One region of the Bacillus sp. z50 genome, then DNA from elsewhere that is predicted to be linked to it. Evidence: riboswitches for the same ligand, from Rfam matches in the RefSeq annotation. Region 1 holds a riboswitch; each other region holds the start of a gene.
The links. Region 1 has a riboswitch for cobalamin ahead of AC4G3N_RS12345 (ABC transporter substrate-binding protein). Riboswitches for the same ligand answer to the same signal wherever they lie in the genome.
Positions count from the first base shown of each region.

Region 2: linked by a shared signal. The riboswitch ahead of AC4G3N_RS16525 (FecCD family ABC transporter permease) and the one ahead of AC4G3N_RS12345 (ABC transporter substrate-binding protein) in region 1 are both predicted to bind cobalamin.
Region 3: linked by a shared signal. The riboswitch ahead of AC4G3N_RS06510 (ABC transporter substrate-binding protein) and the one ahead of AC4G3N_RS12345 (ABC transporter substrate-binding protein) in region 1 are both predicted to bind cobalamin.

Region 1 covers NZ_JBZFQL010000003.1:611,715-619,343, reverse strand. Annotated here, with positions in the region: gene AC4G3N_RS12350 (TetR/AcrR family transcriptional regulator) at 1-326, opposite strand, end outside; gene AC4G3N_RS12345 (ABC transporter substrate-binding protein) at 479-1,444, opposite strand; cobalamin riboswitch at 1,555-1,748, opposite strand; gene AC4G3N_RS12340 (DUF6509 family protein) at 1,775-2,077, opposite strand; gene AC4G3N_RS12335 (polysaccharide deacetylase family protein) at 2,228-2,917, shown strand; gene AC4G3N_RS12330 (antibiotic biosynthesis monooxygenase family protein) at 3,049-3,381, opposite strand; gene AC4G3N_RS12325 (siderophore ABC transporter substrate-binding protein) at 3,443-4,480, opposite strand; gene AC4G3N_RS12320 (iron ABC transporter ATP-binding protein) at 4,857-5,621, opposite strand; gene AC4G3N_RS12315 (iron chelate uptake ABC transporter family permease subunit) at 5,618-6,574, opposite strand; gene AC4G3N_RS12310 (ABC transporter permease) at 6,561-7,517, opposite strand.
Region 2 covers NZ_JBZFQL010000006.1:217,713-225,341, reverse strand. Annotated here, with positions in the region: gene AC4G3N_RS16545 (gamma carbonic anhydrase) at 1-70, opposite strand, end outside; gene AC4G3N_RS16540 (alpha/beta hydrolase) at 181-984, shown strand; gene AC4G3N_RS16535 (tetraprenyl-beta-curcumene synthase family protein) at 1,007-2,089, shown strand; gene AC4G3N_RS16530 (LLM class flavin-dependent oxidoreductase) at 2,117-3,118, shown strand; cobalamin riboswitch at 3,167-3,312, shown strand; gene AC4G3N_RS16525 (FecCD family ABC transporter permease) at 3,491-4,543, shown strand; gene AC4G3N_RS16520 (ABC transporter ATP-binding protein) at 4,537-5,328, shown strand; gene mnmM (tRNA 5-(aminomethyl)-2-thiouridylate-methyltransferase MnmM) at 5,368-5,934, opposite strand; gene mnmL (tRNA modification radical SAM protein MnmL/YtqA) at 5,924-6,898, opposite strand; gene AC4G3N_RS16505 (YtzC family protein) at 7,081-7,344, shown strand; gene AC4G3N_RS16500 (glycogen biosynthesis protein GlgD) at 7,358-7,531, shown strand.
Region 3 covers NZ_JBZFQL010000002.1:137,824-145,452, forward strand. Annotated here, with positions in the region: gene AC4G3N_RS06500 (ABC transporter ATP-binding protein) at 1-499, opposite strand, end outside; gene AC4G3N_RS06505 (FecCD family ABC transporter permease) at 501-1,532, opposite strand; gene AC4G3N_RS06510 (ABC transporter substrate-binding protein) at 1,534-2,505, opposite strand; cobalamin riboswitch at 2,698-2,877, opposite strand; gene AC4G3N_RS06515 (amidase) at 3,022-4,518, opposite strand; gene murG (undecaprenyldiphospho-muramoylpentapeptide beta-N-acetylglucosaminyltransferase) at 4,613-5,680, opposite strand; gene AC4G3N_RS06525 (histidine phosphatase family protein) at 5,811-6,353, opposite strand; gene AC4G3N_RS06530 (acylphosphatase) at 6,615-6,881, shown strand; gene AC4G3N_RS06535 (C40 family peptidase) at 7,027-7,629, shown strand, end outside.

The DNA of each region.
Region 1 (7,629 bases):
TTGGCAACAGCCTTATTGGAAAAGCAAATTTCCAAATAGCGAAGAATTCCGGCATATGCTTTATAACCAATGCGTGGTTCCCGTAAAGCTGCAAGCTTAATCTCTTCTGCAACTTCTCCAATCAAACTTTCACAAAGTGCAACAATCAAAGTCTCTTTATTGCCGAATTGTTGGTAGAACGTTGTTTTCGAGACATGTGCATACTCAACTATGTCCAGAACTGATGTATTCTTGTAACCTCTTGTAGTGAATAATTGCAGGGCTGCATATAGCATTTTATCTCTTGCTTCGGTCGGCAGGTCATTTACATATAACATTCTTATCATTCCAATCCCATGTGTGAGTACGAATACGTATTGGTATCATCATACCTACACAAAAGGGAAATTTCAACAAAATTGTTAGAAAATTTAATTTATTTTCTTCAACAAAAAAAGAGCCTCCCAAAGTAAAATGGGCGGCTCTTAAATGAAAATGTTTATTTAAATATTTCAGGATAGATTTTTTCAGCTATCAATTGCAAGCCTTCTGTTAAACGTGGTCCCGGTCTTGACACTGTGTCATTATCTACATCATAAACCTGCTTATTTTGAACGGCAGGTACCTCGGACCAAGCTTTTCTTCCATATACCTTTTCTTCTGGATTTTCAATATAATAGCCATATGTAGTAAGAATAACATCAGGATTGCGATCAATGACTTGTTCTTCATTCATTGTTACCCAACCCTCTTGATCAGCGGCAATATTCTCTGCCTGAATGATATCAAGCATTTCGTCTATATAGGTTCCGTTAGCCGCTGTATATAAATCCGGTGAGGAAGATACTTCAATCCAAACCTTCTTCTTATCTTTTATAGCACTTGCTTTCTCTTTAATTTCTGCTACTTCTTTTTTCATATCCGAAATAATTTCATCAGCTTTGTCTGATGTTCCGGTTGCTTTAGCAATCAATTCAATTGTTCCATATGCACCATCAAACGAATTGGCGTCAGGTACGATAATAACATCAATACCAGCTGTCTGGAATTGTTTAATGGTATCCTTAGCATTATTAAAATGACTGGCAGAAAGCAATAAAAGATCCGGATTTAATTCCAACACTTTTTCAATATTGATTTCTAACCCGCCGACCTTAGGTTTGTCAGCAGCTTCTGTAGGAAAATTACAATAATCTGATACACCAATGATTTTCTCTCCAAGACCTAGTGCATAGGCCGTTTCAGTATTGCTTGGCAGCAAGGATACGATCGTGTCCGGCTTTTCCTCAATCTTGATGCTTTCTCCGGATCCATCCCTTACCTCAACAGGAAAGGCTGTGGACGTTGATTCAGAAACCTCTTTCTTCTGGTTTGAGTCATCTTCAGTTGACGAACACCCAAACATTAACATAGATAGCGTAAGCATTAGCATAAATAAAAATAAATAGTTTTGCTTTTTTAGCATAGTTATTCCCCTTTCCAACATAATAAAAAAGCCTTAGCTCGAAAAAAGCTAAGGCGAAAATCCACATTAAAATAACAGGATTGGACGCCTACTTTTCCCTCCGAAAAATAGTACATACAAAAGAAAGAGCAGGTCTCCTGGCTGACGCATCAATTTACTCTGATTTACCTTCCCATGCTCTAAACAAAGAGCCGGTGGTTTACAAATCATTTCATCCGCGTATACAGTAGCGGGGGCTGCACCGGATTTGCACCGGTTTCCCTATTATCCTAATAAATAAGGCACTCTTACACTATTCAATATTTATATTTTTTATATAATCAGCTATCTTCATTCTTCTTCATATTCAACATCAGTATGTTCCCTGCAAAATTGTAAAACCATCGATAATTCATCTTCCTCAAGCTCAAAATCCAAAATACTTTGTGTTTCACTTTCTATAAACTCATATTTTGAAATTTGGTCCTGATTTTCATCCATTACATATATAACACGCAACAGAAGACCCTTATCGGTATATAGTTCATCTTCCTCGGGAACGGAAATCTCCAGTACATATTCGAACCTTTCTCCAGAAAGGATACCAAACGGGTCTTCCAGTTTCTCAACTGTATAACTTTGTATCTCGATCATCTTTATCAACCTTTCTAAAATGCTTATGTCTATTATACATGTTCAATCTCTTTATTAAACATTTTACCCAATTATTCAACTCCGTTTAGGAATATTTTTTAACAAGAATCAAAAACTATATTAAAATCACTTAATCCATAGGAGTTTATTATGCGTACTCTATCTGTTCTCACATTGCTCATTATCCAGCTTCTTATTCCATCTGAAACATTTGCAAAGACAGCCTACCTCAGTTTTGATGATGGTCCCTCAAACATCACACAGGAAATCCTCGATATCCTCAAAGTTCAGGATGTTAAGGCAACCTTTTTTGTAACGGGAACAGCCAGCCCGGGACATATGTATTTATATAAAGATATCGTAAAAAATGGACACGCTCTTGGACTGCATTCCTATTCTCATAATTATTCCAAAATCTATCGATCCAAGGATACTTTTTTTAAAGACATTACTCAACTGGAAGAATTTTTGGAAAGGGAAGTAGGCGTAAGCCCGAAAATCCTACGATTCCCCGGCGGCTCCAATAACTATGTCGCAAAACAATATGCCGGGACTGATTTAATGGATCAATTAAAGACTGAGGTAATAAAAAGAGGATATAAATATTATGATTGGAACTGCGATGCTAACGATGGATTAAATCCTCCAATTCCAGAAAAAAAATTACTTAAATTAATTATGCAAGGGGTAGGTGAAAAAGAAAATCTCTATATCCTCCTGCATGATTTTAACGGCAATACAACAATCGTGGATGGGCTTCCGGAAATCATTCGCCGTCTGAAACATAAGGGATACACCTTTAAAATAATGGATGAGTCCACACCAACTTTTGAATTTTAAAAATGATAAATACTCCTATCAGTTCAAATCGCAAATGCTGTCCATTATTCTGTAACGCTTCTTTTCTAACCTGAAATAAGGTTTACATTATAAAACAAACGCCCTTTCAGGTAGGGGCGTTTTGTTTTTTATTATTCGACTACAAGGTAATTGCCATGTTCCATATTGATTACGTATTCTGGCTTTGGGGGCTTACCTCCGTGCTCCTTGATTTTCGCTTTATGGCCAGCGATATGCTCAGGGCTCTTTTCCCATGCTTTCCATGCTTCCTCTGATTCCCAGCGGATAATCATGACAACTTCTTCTTCCCCACGCGTTGTTTTTTTCACTAATAACTCCCGACTTATAAAGCCTTCACGCTGCTCAATTAACGACGGACCTTGATCTGGCTTCTTTTTGAAGCGTTCCAATATCTTGTCTGAATTTCCCTCTGTCACTATCCACTTACGGATTTGAACAAACATACATAATCGCCCCTTATTAAAGGAGCATGCCCCACTTGAGACATGCTCCTTGTTATGAAGATTATTTTAATTCATTTAAGATTTCATCTAATTTTTCTGCTTCAGTCGTTACACCGTTACTTGAGAAGTACCAGTTAACACCGTCTAAGTAGACAATTTTGCCTTCTTTGTAAGCACTGGTTTTTTTGATAATATCATTTTCAATATCTTTTTTAATTGTTTCTACATCAGAAGCAGTACGGTCGATAATTAACAATACTTCTGGATCAACAGAAAGGATTGACTCATAAGAGAAATCAGAACCGTGGGAAGATGCTTCGATATCAGTTGTTGCTGGCTTGAAGCCAAAGTCATTATATACATATGCGAAACGTGAATCTTCACCATTGTCGAAACCGGAGATTTTCTTGTCATTGTACATCGCTACCAATGCATTTTCATAACCAGCAGCTTTTTCTTTTACTGCATCAACTTTTTCTTGTAATGAAGCTTTCAATTCTTTGCCTTTTTCTTCTTTATCAAAGATTTGAGCTGCTAAATCAACTGTTTCATATACAGCCTCTATGTAATTATCATTGTCAGAACCAATGAAAATAACGTTAGGTGTGATTTCTTTTAATTGTTCATAAAATGGTGTTTGACGACCAGAGATGAAAATAACATCCGGCTCAGCAGCTGCTACTGCTTCAAAATCGATTTGCTTTAGTGTACCAACATCGGCAACACCCTCAGCAACATATTTTTCTTTTAAATGCGCTGGCATATTTCCTTTACCGCCACCAGCAGCTACGCCTACGATTCCTTCAACACCTAATGCATCAAGTGTATCTAAAAAGCCATAATCCAGAGCAATAATGCGTTCTGGCATTTTATCTAATTTTACTTCTTCAAATGTAGTTGTCGTACCCTTTTCTTCATCTTCACGTGATTCTGTTAAGGAAGATACTGTCATTGGAAATTTAGAACTTTCGACAGTTTCTTTTTCTTCTGTTGGTTTTGTCTCAGAAGACTCCCCTGTTGTTGACTCGTCACCTGAGTTACAAGCTGTCAACATTAATGTTAACGCTGCCAAAGCAGTTAAAGTTTTCCATTTCTTCATCCTTTGTTCTCCTCCTAAAATACGCTGTTGGTAATTGAAAACGATTATCATTTTCAATCGACATTATCATTCTAAATGAGAATCACAAAATATGTCAACTCTTTTGAAGTGTTTGATAAATAATTTTATTTTTCCTATCTGACCTAACGAGAATTAGACATGGATGATTTCGTATCATTCTCGAGATATTCTCTCCTTGAAAAGTTAAATATCAGTTAGAAATGTGCTCAGCAAAAGAAATACTATAAAAAAAGACTCCAAAATAACAGCTATTTTGGAGTCTTCGCGAAAACTTAAGTATACGACCCTTAACTTGAACAAGATTTTGCTGCTGTCAATTGTTCCAAAAATATAAGGCCAGAATCTATTTTAGAATCTAATGTGAATTAAAGTATACACATATACGACATCCATCTTGCTCTTGTACAGGAATATGCATGTCATATACATCACGCAAGGATTCTGAGTTAATAATCTCATGCGCTGGACCGTCCTTTATCAGACGCCCATCCTTTAACGCCACTATGCGATCAGAGTATACAGAAGCAAAGTTGATATCATGCAAGACAATTACAACCGTTTTCCCTAACTCATCTACCAGCTTGCGCAGTATTTTCATAATTTGCACAGAGTGTTTCATATCCAGATTGTTTAATGGCTCATCTAATAAAATATAATCCGTATCTTGTGCAATAACCATTGAAATAAAGGCACGTTGTTTTTGACCGCCTGATAACTCATCCAACAGCTTATCCTGCATATCTGTTAAATTTAAATACTCCAGTGCTTGGTCTACAATTCGTTCATCATCTGCATTCAGCCGCCCTTTTGAATATGGATAGCGTCCAAAAGAAACAAGCTCGCGTACGGTTAAACGAATATTCAAGTGATTGGTCTGCCTTAAAATAGCCACCCGCTTTGCAAAAGCATCTGATTTCATTTTCTTAACGTCAGTTTGATCTAAAAATACTTCACCTGTATCAGCATCTAAGAGACGGCTCACCATTGATAATAACGTTGATTTACCAGCGCCATTTGGACCAATAAAAGAAGTGATAGCTCTTGGTTGGATTTGCAATGTTACATTTTCAATAACAGATTTTTTCCCAAAGCTTTTAGAAAGCCCTTTAATATCAATCATCCTGCTTTCCTACTTTCCCTTAGTAATAAGTAAATAAAGTAAATCCCACCGACAAAGTTAATAACGACACTAATCGTTGTATTCAAATGGAAAACATGCTGAACAAGAAATTGTCCTCCGACAAGCGCAATAATACTGATCAAGCTTGCCCCAATGATTAATATCGAATGCTTATATGTAGCCAAATATTGATAGGCTAAATTCGCCACAATTAATCCTAAAAATGTTACAGGTCCAACCAGTGCGGTAGAAGTAGCGATTAAAATAGACGATAGAATCAGCACTTTCAGCACGATTTTATCATAGGCGACACCAAGATTAATCGCGTTATCTCGACCTAGTGATACAACATCTAAATCACGTAATAACCGATAGCCATATATAAAGGCGGTACATAAAATAACAATAGCAATGCTCAGTAATTCCGTCTTCACGTTCATAAAGCTGGCAAACAAGCGAGCTTGCAAACTTTCATATTCCACAGGATCAATTAGAACTTGCATGAACGTTACCAGACTTCCGAGTAATGTTCCAAGTATCATACCTGCTAATAATAGAAGAAAAATTGGATATTTATCTGCCCTGAATAAAAAACGATACAAAATCAATGCGAATACTACCATCGCAATGATTGCTACACTAAAGTTTAAGTAACGGCTTACAACGAAGATTGAAGCCGACCCTGCCGTAAAATAAATGACAGTTTGAACGACTTCATACATCGAGTCGATCCCCATAACAGATGGTGTTAATAAACGGTTATGTGTAATGGTTTGGAATATAACACTTGCATACGCAATTGCCGTTCCGGTAATAACCATAGCAACTATGCGCTCAATACGCTTTGGAAAGGCGTAACTAAAACCGCCCTGAATATTATAGAAAGCAAATAAAGCCATACATCCAATTGCAATAACAGCTAAAATAATTAGCTTTACACTATTTTTTCGCATATGCTTTCCCCCTAAACAACATAATTAAGAAGATCGCACTGCCAATTACTGCAACTGTAGTATTTACAGGTATCTCATATGGATGGACAATCAATCGGCTTAGAATATCACATGCCAATAAGAATGCCGCCCCCATGAATATTGTATGAGGGATTGTTTTACGTAAATTATCGCCCAGATAAAGGGAAACCAGATTTGGTACAATCAACCCTAAAAACGGAATAATCCCTACCGTTAAAATGACTGTTGTAGAAATTACCGCTACGATAACTAGACCAATGTTTAACACTGTACGATAACTTAAACCCAGGTTTTTCGCAAAATCCTCACCCATACCAGCTACTGTGAATTTATTTGCATATAGATAAGCAATGATAATTGCTGGAACCGCTACATACAACAGTTCATAGCGTCCTGAAACGATCAAGGTAAAACTCCCCAAGAAAAACGTATCTACATTTTGCAGAACATCCGCTTCATATCCAATGAATGTTGAAATCGCCCCGATGATATTACCGTACATAATTCCGATAAGAGGGACGAATATGACATCTTTGAATTTAATGCGCTCAAGTAAATTCATAAAAATAAATGTACCAATTAATGCGAATGCAAAACTAAATAGTATTTGCCCCATATAGGACATATTAGTAAAAAACACCATAGAGACAATGACACCTAGTTTTGCTGCATCTAGCGTACCAGCCGTTGTCGGTGATACAAACTTGTTTCGGCTTAAGCTTTGCATAATTAAGCCCGCAATTCCCATTCCTGCACCAGCTAAAATAATGGCCATTAACCGTGGTAATCGACTCATCAAGAAGATTTGCGTCTTGTCTGAATCTAAATCTAGTAAATCACTCGGTTTAATATCAATAGCCCCTATAAATAGCGAAATAAAGGATAGGATAATAGTTACTAATACTAACATCCATAGTCTCATTGCAATCCCCGTCAAATTAGTTTCTCAACAACATTACTGATAATGATAATCATTATTGAGTCGTCTTTAATTATAGTCAATGAAAATAGTAAAATCAACATCTAGTGATAAT
Region 2 (7,629 bases), on a different contig from region 1:
CTACATGATCCGCTAAATAAGCAGTTTGATCGATGGAAGGAATTTTATCTATATATTGATATAATTTCATTACAAAACCTCCGTTTTCTACTGTAAAATAGATAGTTAATAAAAGTGTACATATAAAGCGGTACAGTGTAAATAAAATAAAGCTAAACATCATACAGGAGGAGTTCATCTATGAAAAAGTGGGAAGCTGAGGGGAAAGCCTATGGTGTAATCGTGATTGTTCACGGCGCCATGGAGCATTCAGGCAGATATAAATGGTTAATTGAAAGATGGCTATCAGAAGGGTATCACGTAATTATTGGAGATTTGCCAGGTCAGGGAATGACTTCACGTGCAAATCGAGGGCATATTGATTCATTTGAGGATTATATTGATGAGGTTGATTCATGGGTGAACGAGGCTTATACATTTGGTTTGCCTGTATTCATGCTGGGTCATAGCATGGGAGGACTCATCATCATTAACATGCTTCAACTTAAAGAATATAATTTAGCGGGTATTATCCTATCTTCACCATGCTTTGGAACATTAATTCATCCTCCAAAATTACTTGAATCCATGTCAAAGGTTTTAAATCTTGTTTATCCTACATATAAAAAACCTTCAGGATTAACGGTTGAAATGGCAACGAGAAATCCAGAAGTTATTGAATTTGATTTGAACGATTCACTCTACATCACAAGTGTATCAGTCAGATGGTATCGTGAATTAATTTCAGCTATGAAGGATGCCTTTGATTTTGATGAGGATTTCCCGGATATTCCTGTTCTTGTTATGCAGGCAGGGGACGACAAAATAGTGGACAAGGCTATGGTTAGAGAATGGTTTAACTACTTTCCGGCATCCGAAAAGCATTATAAAGAATGGCCTAAGCTGTATCATGAAATATTTAATGAGCCAGAGAGAGAAGATGTATTTCTATATGCAAAGAGCTTTATTGAAGCGAGATTGCGCAATATAGGGTATATCGTTTAAGGGGTTAGGAGATGGGACACAAATGAAATTACCCACTAGTGATATCAGCTTAGTAAAGAATGTATACAGAAATGTATTTCCAGTTGTTCATCGGGAACTCGCGAGTTGGCAGGCAAAGGCAGAAAAAATCCCTAATGAAGAGCTGCGTACACAGGCCTTATCCAGTATTGCCCACAAAACTTTTCATTGCGAGGGTGGTTCTATATTAGCTCTCGCAGCAGGTGAAAAAAAAGATGATGTCATTCGATTTATTGTTGCGTATCAAACAATCAGTGATTATCTTGATAATCTATGTGACCGCAGTACCTCACTTGATCCTAATGATTTTACGCTATTGCATCAATCTATGAAGGATGCTCTTAATCCGGAGGCCCTGACGAGAAATTATTATGAACTCAGAGAGGAGCAGGAAGATGGCGGGTATTTAGTCGAGTTAGTAAAAACCTGTCAATCTGTTCTTTCAAATATGGTGCATTATCAACATATCGAGCCTTTTTTGAAAAAGCTTTGCACCTTTTATTGTGATTTACAAATACATAAGCATGTTACGTGGGAAGAACGGGTACATAGATTAGAAACCTGGTTCAATGAAAATAAACAGCAGCTTCCAGAAGGTTTGTCATGGTATGAATTCAGTGCTTGTGCAGGATCTACTCTGGGCATCTTTTGTTTAGTTTCATATGCAGTGCGTGATAATTTTACTGAACATTTGGGGAAAGACATATATGAATCTTATTTTCCTTATGTGCAAGGATTGCATATTATGTTGGACTATTTTATTGATCAGGAGGAGGATCGCCAAGGCGACGATTTAAATTTCTGTTTTTATTACGAAACGGAAGAGCAACTGATTGATAGACTTTGTTATTTTGTTGAAAAAGCGAATTTAGATGTCACAAAAATACCGGACAGCAAGTTCCACAGCATGATTAACCAGGGATTATTGGGTATTTATCTAGCCGATTCCAAGGTGAAAGACCAGTTGTCGGTTAAGCAATATACTAAAAAAATGTTAAGCCTGGGTGGCCGTTCAGCGTATTTCTTTTATTGGAATAGTAAGCTGTATCATGCGTTTAAGAGAATGAAAAAGAATAGGCGAGTCTAGCATTCAATACTAAGGGGATGGAGCAGAATGGTGAAATTAAGTATTCTAGACCAGTCACCGCGCTCTGTTGGAGAGCCTTCAGAGCAGGCACTTGCTAATACGGTCAAACTGGCAAAATTGGCTGAGGAGTGGGGATACTCAAGATTTTGGGTCAGCGAGCATCATGATAGTCAAGGCTTGGCAGGATCTTCGCCTGAGATATTGGCAACATGGATTGCTGCTCAAACAGATAAAATAAGAGTTGGAACAGGCGGTGTTATGCTGCCTCACTACAGTGCTTATAAAGTAGCTGAAAACTTCAGAGTATTATCTGGTTTAGCTCCAGGAAGAATAGATTTGGGAATCGGCAGGGCTCCTGGAGGGATGCCAAGAGCAACGCGAGCGTTGCAGGAGGGGAGAGTACAGGAACTGCATCGTTTTCCTGACCAGGTAGATGAGTTATCCTGGTATCTCTATGATCAAATACCGGAATTGCATCCTCTATATGGGTTATCGGCGACACCTACCATTACATCTCCGCCGGAATTGTGGATGCTTGGATCTAGTTCATCTAGCGCAGCTCTTGCAGCTCATAAGGGTATACCCTATAATTTTGCTTTGTTTATTAACAGTGAATATGCTGAAGAAAATATGAAGCATTACCATGAAACATTTCGACCTACAGAGTTAGTACAGAATCCATCAGGTATGGTTACTGTATTTACAGTTTGTGCGGAATCGGACGAAGAGGCAGAATATCTGGCTGGTTCATTGGATTTATCGATGCTGTTTCTTTCACAGGGAATTATAAGAGAGGGAACACCTCACCCAAAAGAAATTCATGAAATGTCATTATCGCAGTTTGAGAAAGCTCGGATTGATTACAACAGAAGCAAGATGATTATCGGTTCTCCTAAAATGATTGGAGAAAAAATTAGAGAGCTGAGTGAACGCTTCTTTACAGATGAAATTATGCTTGTGACAATCACCCATTCATACGAGGCTAAAGAAAACTCCTTCAGATTAATTGCCAAAGAACTGTTGAAATAATAGTGGATTTGCCATTAGTCAATTAATCTATTAGAATAAGAATAAAATCTAATAAATCACTTTAAAAGTGCCTCGGTACACGAGGGTAAAAGGGAAAACGGTTCAAATCCGTTGCAGCCCCCGCTACTGTACTTACTAAATCACAAGTCTGATTTAGTAAAAGCCAGGAAACCTGCTTTTAGAGTTTTAGTACTTATTTTTCGGAGGGAAAAGTAGGCTTATTGTATTCACAGGCGTGAAAAAGTGAATCCTTAGCTCAATACCATCCTGAGCTAAGGATTTTTTATGTGTTGTAGCTTATAATCTTGTTTTAAAGTGCATGAATAATCCGAGGTTCGCCGCCAGGAGTAAAGAGGAATTGAAGTATAAGTTATGAATAATAAAAATAGAACAACCGGTATTTATTTTGGGAGTATCCTGTTTTTGCTGCTCGCTGCGTTGCTCGGCCTGTTTATAGGCAGCGTGGACATGTCATTTAAAGATATTCTTGGGATTCTCTTGAAGAACGTGACCGGCCAGGAATCCTTCTATACCGGTCCAAAAAATATAGAAATGATTATTTGGAATATACGATTACCCCGGGTATTAATCGCTTTATTTGTGGGTGCCTCACTGGCACTTGCCGGTGCTGCCTTTCAGGGGCTTTTGCAAAATCCACTCGCTGATCCATATACTATTGGAATTTCTTCCGGTGCATCGGTTGGGGCAGTGATTGTTCTATTCTTTAATATCGAATTTGCTCTTTTTGGTCAGTTCACATTGCCGCTTGTTGCAATCGTGTTTAGTTTTATAACCTTGTTTATTGTATTTGGTATTACAAAGGCAGCTAGTGTTACCTATGCAAATGAGACCATTATTTTAGCCGGTATAATTATGAATTCATTCATTGGCGCTGTGGTCTCACTTATCATTGCGCTATCCTCAGGAGATCAAATGAGGGAGGTATTAAACTGGCTGATGGGCAGTGTGGCTATGAAAAATTGGGGACACGTCAGTATATTGATTCCCTTTTTTATTATAGGAGCTTCCATAATTTTATATCATTATCGTGAACTAAATGGGATGGCTCTTGGAGATCAATCCGCTCAATATAATGGTATCGATGTGAAACGAAAGAAAATAATCATTATTATCGGGGCTGGACTATTAACGGGTGCAGCAGTTGCCGTATCAGGAGCTATTGGCTTTGTTGGACTGGTTATTCCACATCTTGTTCGCCTTCTTGCTGGTGCTGATCATCGCCACTTACTGCCATTATCCATGATTATTGGAGGTGGATATCTCGTATTGGCTGACTTGATTGCACGTACGATTATCAACCCGCAGGAATTACCAATCGGTGTCATTACTGCCTTAATCGGTGCACCTGTATTTACAATCTTACTGATTAAAGAACGCATAAAAAGAAGGAATTTGACATGTTAACCGTAGAGAGCCTCAGTGCAGGCTATCATAAAAATAAGCAAGTGCTTCAGGACTTTTCTATTAAGGTTGAGAGCGGAGAATTTTTTGCTCTTCTTGGTCCAAATGGAAGCGGTAAGACGACATTGATTAAAAGTATATTGGGAAAAATGGAATATAAAGAAGGGACTTCAATCATTAATGGGAAAAGGACCTCATCCTATAAAACCGGAGAATTGGCTAAAATTGCTGCCGTGTTAAGTCAGGAACATATGGTGGGTATAGATTTTACGGTGGAAGAAATCGTACTATTAGGCAGGTATCCTTATCAGGAGAAGGGATTTTTTAATCATTACCGTAGTGAGGATTACGCAATTGTTGATGAGTGTCTTGCTCAGACAAACACGCTGAAATTTAAGTATACATACTTTTCGTCATTAAGCGGAGGGGAAAAGCAACGTGTCCTTTTAGCAAAGGCTTTGGCCCAGCAGCCAAAGCTCCTGTTTCTCGATGAACCTACAAATCATCTGGATGTAAAGCATACAATCGAATTGTTAAATTTATTAAAGAGGCTCCAGCTTCAAAATGGGCTGACGATTGTCGCCATCCTCCATGATTTAAACATGGCAGCTTTATATGCAGATAGATGTGCTTTGCTTAAGGATGGAAGGAAGGTGGCGGAGGGTGGAATAGATTTACTTTATGATGAAACATTGCTTTCATCTGTATACGAGGTAGATTTGGTAAGTCGCCCTCATCCTATTACGGGAACACCGCAAATCTTTTTTACCCCTGAGAACTATAAATGATTATATAAAAAGTGTGAGCTTCCATAAGCTCACACTTTTTTAACGTTTTTCGATAGCGATAATAAATGGTGGATTGTTTTTTTGATTCATAAATCGGTATTCCAGCACATGGGCCTTATCCTGTGGAAGCTCTGTAACGAATTTGATTAATTCGTCACGTTCAATGTCTCCGCCGGGATGACCGTGATAGATGACAAGAACTATGATACCTTCAGGCTCCATAATTTCAAGTAATGACGTTACAGCCTGAATCGTAGTAGGAGCGGTTGTAATAATTTCTTTATCGCCACCAGGTAAATAGCCTAAATTAAAGATGGCACCTGTAACAGGTTTACCAGTTGGGACAAATTCCTGTAAACGCTCATGACCTGCATGAATCAGTGTCACCCGCTTCTGAAGCTCATTTGTCATCAGTCTCTCTTCCGTTTTTTGCAAGGCAGATTCCTGAATGTCGAAGCTGTATACATGTCCATCCGGACCAGTTAAATTTGCTAAAAATACGGTGTCATGCCCATTTCCCATCGTACAATCAATGGCTATATCACCAGGTTTAACTGCTTTTTCAAGCAATAGTCTTGCGAAGGGGAGGATACGATCAAGCTTCATTTATGACAGCATCCTTACTTGGTACATAAAATTTACCTTGATAGCTATTGCGACGCTTCAATTCAGCATCGATAGCATTTAATACTTCCCATTTATTAACGCTCCACATTGGTCCAACCATCAAATCAATCGGACCGTCACCTGTAATACGATGGACAATCATTTCAGGCGGAAGGATCTCCAACTGATCACAGACGAGATTGACATATTCATCTAATGAAAGGAATTCCAGCATTCCTTTTTCGTATTGTTTTACCATTGGAGTGCCCTTTAAGAGATGCAATAGGTGAATTTTAATTCCCTGTACATCCAGTTTAGCAACTTCTTTAGCTGTCTCCATCATCATTTCTGGAGTTTCAAGCGGCAGTCCATTAATAATATGGCTGCAAATGCGTATACCGTGTTTCCGAAGTTTGTTTACTCCCTCTACATAGGTTGGATAATCATGTGCACGGTTTATGATATTAGCTGTTTTCTCATGAACAGTTTGCAGGCCAAGCTCAACCCACAGGTAGGTACGTTCATTTAATTCAGCTAAATATTCTACAACATCATCAGGCAGACAGTCTGGACGAGTGGCAATGGATAATCCGACTACACCTTCCTCGTTCATGACAGTTTCAAATTTTTCTCGTAACACCTCGACTGGTGCATGGGTATTTGTATAAGCCTGGAAATAGGCCATATACTTGCCGTCCTTCCATTTTTGATGCATTTTTGCTTTTATATCGGCAAATTGTTTTTGCAAATCTTCAGCACGATTGCCGGCAAAATCGCCGGATCCAGCGGCACTGCAAAATGTACAGCCACCAAAAGCTACCGTGCCATCACGATTCGGACAATCAAATCCACCATCGAGAGCTACTTTAAATACCTTGTGACCAAATTGATTGCGTAGATGATAATTCCATGTATGATAACGTTTATCGTCACTTGCATATTGAAAAGGGTTAACCTGTTTCATTACAAAAACCCCCTGTTTAGATTTCAAGAACATAAACTCCATTTTACCACGCTGATGTATACTTTCCAATTGACTATTATTAGCAGCTTTAAAAATCACTAATCTTTTTAATTTCAAAGGGGCATAATGGATAATGGATGAGCTTTTGTAAACCAATCCAATGAAAAAAGGAGAGGGTATCTTTGGCTACACGAAAATCCATGGGTGAGTGTATGGAACGATGTACTAATGCAATTGAATTTGCAGAAGAGCAATATAGGGAGTCTGCAAAACAGGAGCAATACAATGAAGCAGGATATACCGAGGCATTGGTCAGATTGGAAAACTCATTTAATGAGTTAGAAGCAATGGATCACAGTGCAAATGATCAACAGCGTGATATGTTGAACCGTATGAAAATACAGGTTCAGGATATTCAGCATGCAATGGTTGTACGCAGGCGCTAAGGGGGTATTCACTATGCGGAAACGTTCTAAACATAATAATCCGGAACAAAAGACTCGTAATGGCATTAATAATCAAGATATCGAGGCCGGTGAAGATCAAGATATTATAAAGAAGGCTAAAAAGATGAACGAAGCATCTGGAGGCCAACAAACTAAAGCAACAGTTCATCCAAAGCAATACAAATAAACCAGCAGGCACAGTCTATATGGCTGTGCTTGTTGGTTTATTTGTATACAAGTGAGTTATGGGGATAATGAATGCGGCGGAGAATCCAGCCGGATGAA
Region 3 (7,629 bases), on a different contig from region 1:
GCTCATCCAACAAAATAACCTCAGAATTCTGAGTGATGGCTTTAGCTAAGAAAACAAGCTGACGTTCTCCTCCTGAAAGGGATGTGATATAACGGTCTCTTAAATGATAAATTCCTGTTTGTTTCATCGCTTTCTCTGCCAATTGATTATCATCTTTTTGTGAGAATTGCCATTTCTTCCGATGCGGATGCCTTCCCATAAGTACTACCTGACTCACTGTAAATTCATAGTCAAGGACCGTGCTTTGTGGCATATAGGTGATTGCTTTGGCCACTTCAAGAGTAGTCATCTCAGAGAGAGCATGATTCTTAAAGGCTATTGACCCTGCAGGTGGCTTTAGCAATCCTGCCATTAAGCGCAGTAAAGTAGATTTTCCGGTACCGTTCGGACCAATCAAGCAGGTAAATTGGTTAGTTTCCAAAGAGATATCCATTGCTTTTAAAATCACCTGTTTGCCACGGCTAAAGCTGAGTTTCTCCGCATTCAAAATAGCTGTCATCTCAGATTTCCCCCTTCTTTTTATTTTTTAAAATTAAATAAAGGAAAAACGGAGCGCCAAAAAAAGCTGTAATAATACCGATTTGAATCTCAGCAGGCCTAATGGCCAAACGGGATATTAAGTCAGCAAGAATCAAGAAACTCGCTCCCCCTAAGACACTAGCCAGTAGTAAATTTCGATGCGAGGGCCCAATGATCATACGGATCATATGAGGGACAATCAGACCAACAAAACCGATGGCTCCCGTTAATGAGACACTCATTCCAGTTACTAATGAAGCAGTAATTAACAATAGATTACGGGTGCGCTGAACGGAAATCCCCATATTCTGGGCCTGCTCTTCACCCAGCAGAAAGATATCTAAGTCGTTGGCATGGTACAAAAAGACACAAATCGAAAATAAAACAGGAACAGTTAATATTTGTACATGACTCCAATCACGCCCGTTTAAGTTCCCCATCATCCATTGGACAATCTGCTGCATCACTCCTGCATTCGAAAAAGAGATTAGCAGAGAGGTACAGGCTGATAAAAAAGAACTAATCGCAATACCCGTCAGCAGCAATGTCAGTACTGAGGTCCTTCCTTGATTGGTCGCAATCATATAAATTGCAAACAAAGTCAATGCAGCCAGGATAAAGCCCATTAATGGGACGAAAAGAGAATGGATCGCGGCCAAACCAAAATAGATGGCCAGTACACCTCCGAATGCTCCACCTGATGAAACACCAATTATGCCGGGGTCAGCCATCGGGTTGCGAAACACACTTTGCATCACGACTCCCGATATTGCCAAGGCTGCCCCGACTAATCCAGCCACAACAACCCGCCCCAGGCGAATCTGCACAAGGATTGTTTCATACATTGGGTTATAGTCAAACTCTATAAATGGAAGCAGTGAGAGTAATACTTTCACAGTTTCCGTAAATGGAACGATGACCCCGCCATACATGGTTGCTAAAAGTAACGATACGAGCAAGGAACAAATCAGGATTCCAAAAATAAGAACCTGTTTAGACTGTTTACAAACCATATTATTCTCCATATAAAACTTGATAAATATCTTCTGCTCCCTCAATCACAAAATGGGAAGCCGTTGTTAAATTTGCGCTATCTATCACATGCACTTCATTATTCTTAAAGGCTTTAAGATTTTTAAGTGCCGGATCCTTTTGCCATTCCTCGACGAATGTTGCTTTTGAACCGTCATACTGCCAATCGCTTGTAATAATCACATCTGGATTTATCTCAACTAATTTTTCCTTTGAAAGATTTGGATAATCAGGATACTCTTCACCGGTAATGCCCGCTTCTGTAATGGCATTTATCCCGCCTGCTAAGGTGATGATTTCTCCTATTGTAGTATTCTCAGTAACTGAAGAATTTTGCTGTGTCCAGTAAACCACTCGTTTTTTATCTGTTTGTGCTTTTGCTTTCGTTTGTAAATCTGACATCCTCTTTTTGACATCAGCTATGATTTCTTCTGCTTTATCTTCCTCGCCAACAATGGTACCAACCTCCATTAGACCATCCAATACACCTGATATAGAGGAATCATCTTTAAGTTGGTAGGTGGTGATGTCTGCAGCATCAATTTGTTTAAGAACCTCAGGATCTACATAGGAAGGAATCAGCACTAAATCAGGCTGAAGTGACAGCACCAATTCAGATGTGACTGATTCAATTTTTGTATCAATTCCATCTGTTAGATCTGCTACATTCGAAATCCCTGAGTCTGTAGACATTTTCGTTACCGCGGCAATCCGCTCCTCATCAACCAAAGGCAATAAATATTCATCAATAGCCAATGTGGTCGAAACAATCCTTGAAGGTTTTTCTTTAAGGGTCACCTCTTCCCCACGACCGTCTGTTAAGGTTTTCGGATACTCACTTGTTTCCTGGTTTGTTTCTTTTTCCTGGTTGTTTACTGTCTCATCATTTCCGCATGCAAACAATGCAAAAACGGATAAGAACACCAAAAGTGATAAGCTTGCAATCTTTTTCATCTCACTATTCTCCCTTTTTCAAAATTTATTTATATTTAGCGAATTTACGCTGAAATATTAAACATAAAAAAGCCTGTCTTCCCGATTAAGGAAAACAGGCTTGATTCATGCACAGACAAAAAAACGCTGTCAAAATCAGCGCAAAGACACAATCATCTCTACGTTCGCCATCCCTTTTCCCACCGAAAAGTAAGCAATACACATTCATAAGCAGGTTTCCTGACTCTGAGCTTCACTTTACTCTCACACCTTCCCTCTTTTAAAGGTGGTCACGTGATTTCATCAGCTCTTACAGTAGCGGGGGCTGTTCCAGATTTACACTGGATTCCCTTTTACCTCACAAAAGTGAGCACTTATGATTGTTTTAAATTTTCGTACTATTAATATATCATGTTGAAAATGTAAACGGAAGATATTTTTGATATATAGGAATTCACATAAATTTAAACAAGTGAAATGACTGTTCTAATTGACCAACTGAATTACACGCATCTTCTAGTCGATCTATCACTTTTATCACCATCCAATATATGGATTCCCTTTCTGTCCAACCCATATATCGGATTGCTCTAACAACGCTCCTATTTTAAGAAGCCAATCTTCCCTTCCCTTTGGAGCCATCAATTGCACTCCAAGGGGTAAGCCAGAATCTGTCATATGAACAGGCAAGCTAATCGCAGGCTGTCCGATGATGTTCGCCAACTGTGTAAAAGGCGTATACGTTAAACTTGGTTTAAACATTTCATAGACCATTGCTAACTGTTCAGAGGGTTTTAGTTCATTTACTTTCAATAACTGCAAGCTCTGTTCATCCGTATGCGTCAATTCGCCCACCTTTGGAGCTGAGAAAGCTGTTGCCGGCGTCAAATACAAATCATAATCCTCATTGAACCTGGCCATTTGTGCAGCTGCCGTATCCCATTCAGCTAAACTGCGTGTAAATTGAACAGCTGATACATTCTGCCCGGCAGTTCTGAGTACCCATGTGACTATCTCTATATCATTAACGGTAATCGGCCGTCCAATGGCTTCCTCAATGGACAGTATATCTGCTGCCATTTCTCCGCTATTCATAATATAGTAATTTTCCATAAGGCGGATTCCATCTACCCCATTATCACATTCTTCAACGGTGAACCCTGCCTGTTCCAGCCATTTGACTGTCTTATGTACCGCTTCTACAGCTTCTTCACTAACGGGTGTTCCCACCGGAGACTTTGTGGAAAAAGCAATTTTAAACCTTTCTTTCAATGGATTCGAAAGCTCCTTCAAATAGCTCCCATTATATAAAGGTACCTGAAAGGCAGTATCCGGCTGAATGATTTGCAAGGCATCCAGCATAGCTGCACTATCACGAACCGTTTTGGTTAAGGCAAAATCTACCGCAGCTCCATGCCATTGGCGGCCCACACCTGGACCAACGGGTGTCCTTCCCCTTGTTGGCTTCAAGCCTACTAATCCAGTGAATGATGCCGGTATACGAATAGAGCCGCCGCCATCACTGGCACCGCTAATTGGGACCATACCTGAAGTTATACTGGCTGATGCTCCGCCGCTTGATCCACCCGATGAATGCTGCAGGTTCCATGGATTACGTGTCGCTCCATATACAGCTGGCTCAGTAATATTTTTCAGACCAAACTCCGGAGAACTCGTCTGTCCAATAATGACAAATCCTGCCTCACGAATTTTTTTCACAAAATTAGAATCCCGTTTAGCAATCCGATTTACATGTAATTTTGAACCCGCTGTAATCGGTTCGCCTTTAATAGATTGTGATAAGTCTTTTAATAAGATAGGTACTCCTGCAAAAGGTCCGTATATAGATTCAGACTTTCCAGTTTCCATCATTGCCTTTTCGAATCTAGTTCGAACAACTGCATTTGTTTTAGGATTTAGTTCATTTATTTGTTCAAATGCGTCCTCTATTAATTCTATTGCGGATACTTGTTTTTCCTTTACAAGCTTCGCTAACCCAAGTCCATCATATTGGGTATAACATTTAAGATTCATTGCTCCGACACTCCTACTTTTTGGCTACAAATCCTGTTTAGTGTTCTGTTTTAATGCTTTTTTCGTATATAGAATAATACTTATCATTTCAACATTAAATTTTATAGGTATCAATCAATTCATACAAGCGTTCCAGTCCATCTTCTTCCTCAAAATTGTTCATTTTATCGATAATCATCTGTTTGTTTTTAAATATAGTTTCTACCTTATCAGCTAACGTGTTTAACGAAAGCTCATCCTCTTCAATAACATAGGCAAAACCCTGCTTTTTAAATGATTCAGCATTCATGATTTGATCGCCTCTGCTGGCTTTCCTTGATAACGGGATTAAGACCATTGGAATTTTTAAACTTAAAAATTCAAAAATAGAATTTGAACCGGCCCTTGAAACAGCCACAGCTGTCATAGCCAATATATCTGCCAAGCCTTGGTTAATATATTCAAACTGAGCATATCCATCACGATGTAGGGTGGAATCTACCTTTCCTTTTCCGCATAAATGAATGACATTAAAGGTTTTGAGCAATCGATCCAAGTCCTTACGCACAGCCTTATTCACTGCTTCAGAACCCTGACTGCCTCCCATGATCAATAATCCAGGTTTCCTTGTATTAAATTGGCATATTTTCATTCCAATCGATGGGTCACCCTGACGCAGTTCATCTCTTACGATGGGCCCTAAGAAAAAAGACTTTTCTGCAGGAATATGATTTTTAGCCTCCGGAAAGGTATAACAAATTTTTTGAACAAAAGGCAATGATAGCTTATTGGCCAACCCTGGTGTAATGTCTGACTCATGCGAAATGATCGGTACTTTTCTACTCGCCGCAGCAAGAATGACAGGAACGGAAACAAAGCCACCTTTTGAAAAGATTATGGACGGCTGTAATCGCTTAATAATCTTTCTTGATTGCATAAAGCCTTTCAAAATATTAAAAGGGTCTTTTACATTTTTTATATCCATATATCTGCGAAGTTTACCTGTGGATATTGGAAAATAAGTGACACGATCAAACTCCTTTATCAAAGAGACTTCAATTCCCTCTTTAGATCCTATATAGTAAATCTCCCAATCCCTTTCAATCAAATAGGGAATGAGCGCCAAATTGACAGCAACATGCCCAGTTGATCCCCCACCTGTTAAAATGATTCTTTTTTTCATTTTATAAACCTCCGACAAATTTAAACGAGTCATGGAAAGTAACCATTAATATGTATGCTAAGACATGAAATCTAAATTTTATTCTCTCCTATTCACCTTGCTAATCAAAAACGGAGATGTCATCAGTGACTTACTTCCACACCCTTGTGATATTGCTTTGATCCTCATCTATCTTTAAACAATACACATCCGGATTAGTCAGACCCAACCAAGTTTCGTAACCAAAGGATTCATCCAGATGATTTAGGATTAAAGTCAGTAAGTTACCATGTGTTACGATTAATATATTGAGATTCTCGCTATCCAATGCCTCCTTTATTACAGTAAAACCTCTTTTAGCAGCCTCATTGCTGGATTCTCCTCCGGCTAATTTAACATCACGTTCCAAAAACGATTGGTATAATCTATTTTTCCAATCAGGTAAATCATGTCCAGATAAGATCCGTTCCTTTAAACGATCATCATATTCGAGCTGTATATTCTTTTCTTCAGCAATTGCTTCAGAAGACTCAATTGCCCTTTTATATGGACTGCAGACTATACGCTCTATTGAAATAGAGTTAAAAAAATCAGCTAGTTCCCTCGCCTGTATTTTCCCTTTTTCTGTTAAATCACATTCAGAACCCTGTCCGGTAGCCTCACAATGTCGAACTAAATATATGTATTTCAACACGACACTCTCCTACTCCCTATAAATTTTATTTACTATATTCTACCATATAAGGAATTCCATTAGAGCTTTGGTTAGTACGTCATCCTATTGTTGATAGTTAAATAAAAAATAAGTACCATTAAAATATAGAAATATGAATTCTTAAAACAAGTAGTGCTGAAGCACCTAGTCTTGTACACTCATGTAAATTCTAAATATTTGAGATGCTTGGGATTAAAGATATTGGGATTCTATCTATATATCAGAATAGGAGGATAAATAATGAAGCAATATCACATAATTGTCTCTGGGATTGTTCAAGGTGTAGGATTTCGCTATTTTACTCTGCTTACAGCAAAAGATTATGATATACATGGGTGGGTGCGTAATTTAGTAAATGGTGATGTAGAAATTGTTGCACAAGGAACAGAAGAAGCATTGGATCATTTTCTTGGCAAAATTAGAATAGGCCCAAAATATAGTCGAATAAACCATGTAGAGGTTAACACTCAGGTCGCTACTGAATATAAAAATTTTACAATTAAGTAAACTTATCCAAAACACAGAAAACTCACTTTTATTACAATAAACTTTCTGTTTTGTTACATTTAGGAAACATACCTAGTAATTTTTTGTCGAATCTACTACACTAGGCTAGTACTTTAAAATTTTACTAAGTTTAGTGGGGGTCAACATGAAGAATAAAGTTTTATCTATTACTGCTACCGCTGTCCTGGCGTCTTCTATTTTTGCTGGTGCTGCTTCTGCTGCTACCGTCACAGTTTCTAAAGGTGATTCTTTATGGAAATTAGCAGTTAAATATAATACTACTGTGTCTGCAATCAAAAAGGAAAACAACCTAACGTCTGATACTATTTACATAGGTCAAACACTTAATATTGGTGAAAATACGACTGCAAGCACTTCTACAAAGAAATATACAGTAAAATCCGGTGATTCTTTATGGAAAATTGCAAATACCTATAATACAACTGTTGCAAACTTAAAATCTTGGAATAATTTAAAAAGCGACACCATTTATGTTGGACAAGTATTGGTTGTAAGCAAATCAACTACTTCAACTGGTACCACTTCAGGCAGTACGGTTACAAAATCAGAAGCTGAGCGCATGGTTGCTACGGCAAAAAGTTTAATTGGCACTCCTTATAAATGGGGTGGAACAACACCATCAGGATTCGATTGCAGCGGGTTCATTTACTATATCGTTAAACAAGAACGCCCAAGCTTTACACGTACTAACACAGCAACTTACTTCTCTACTATGAAGAAAGTAAAC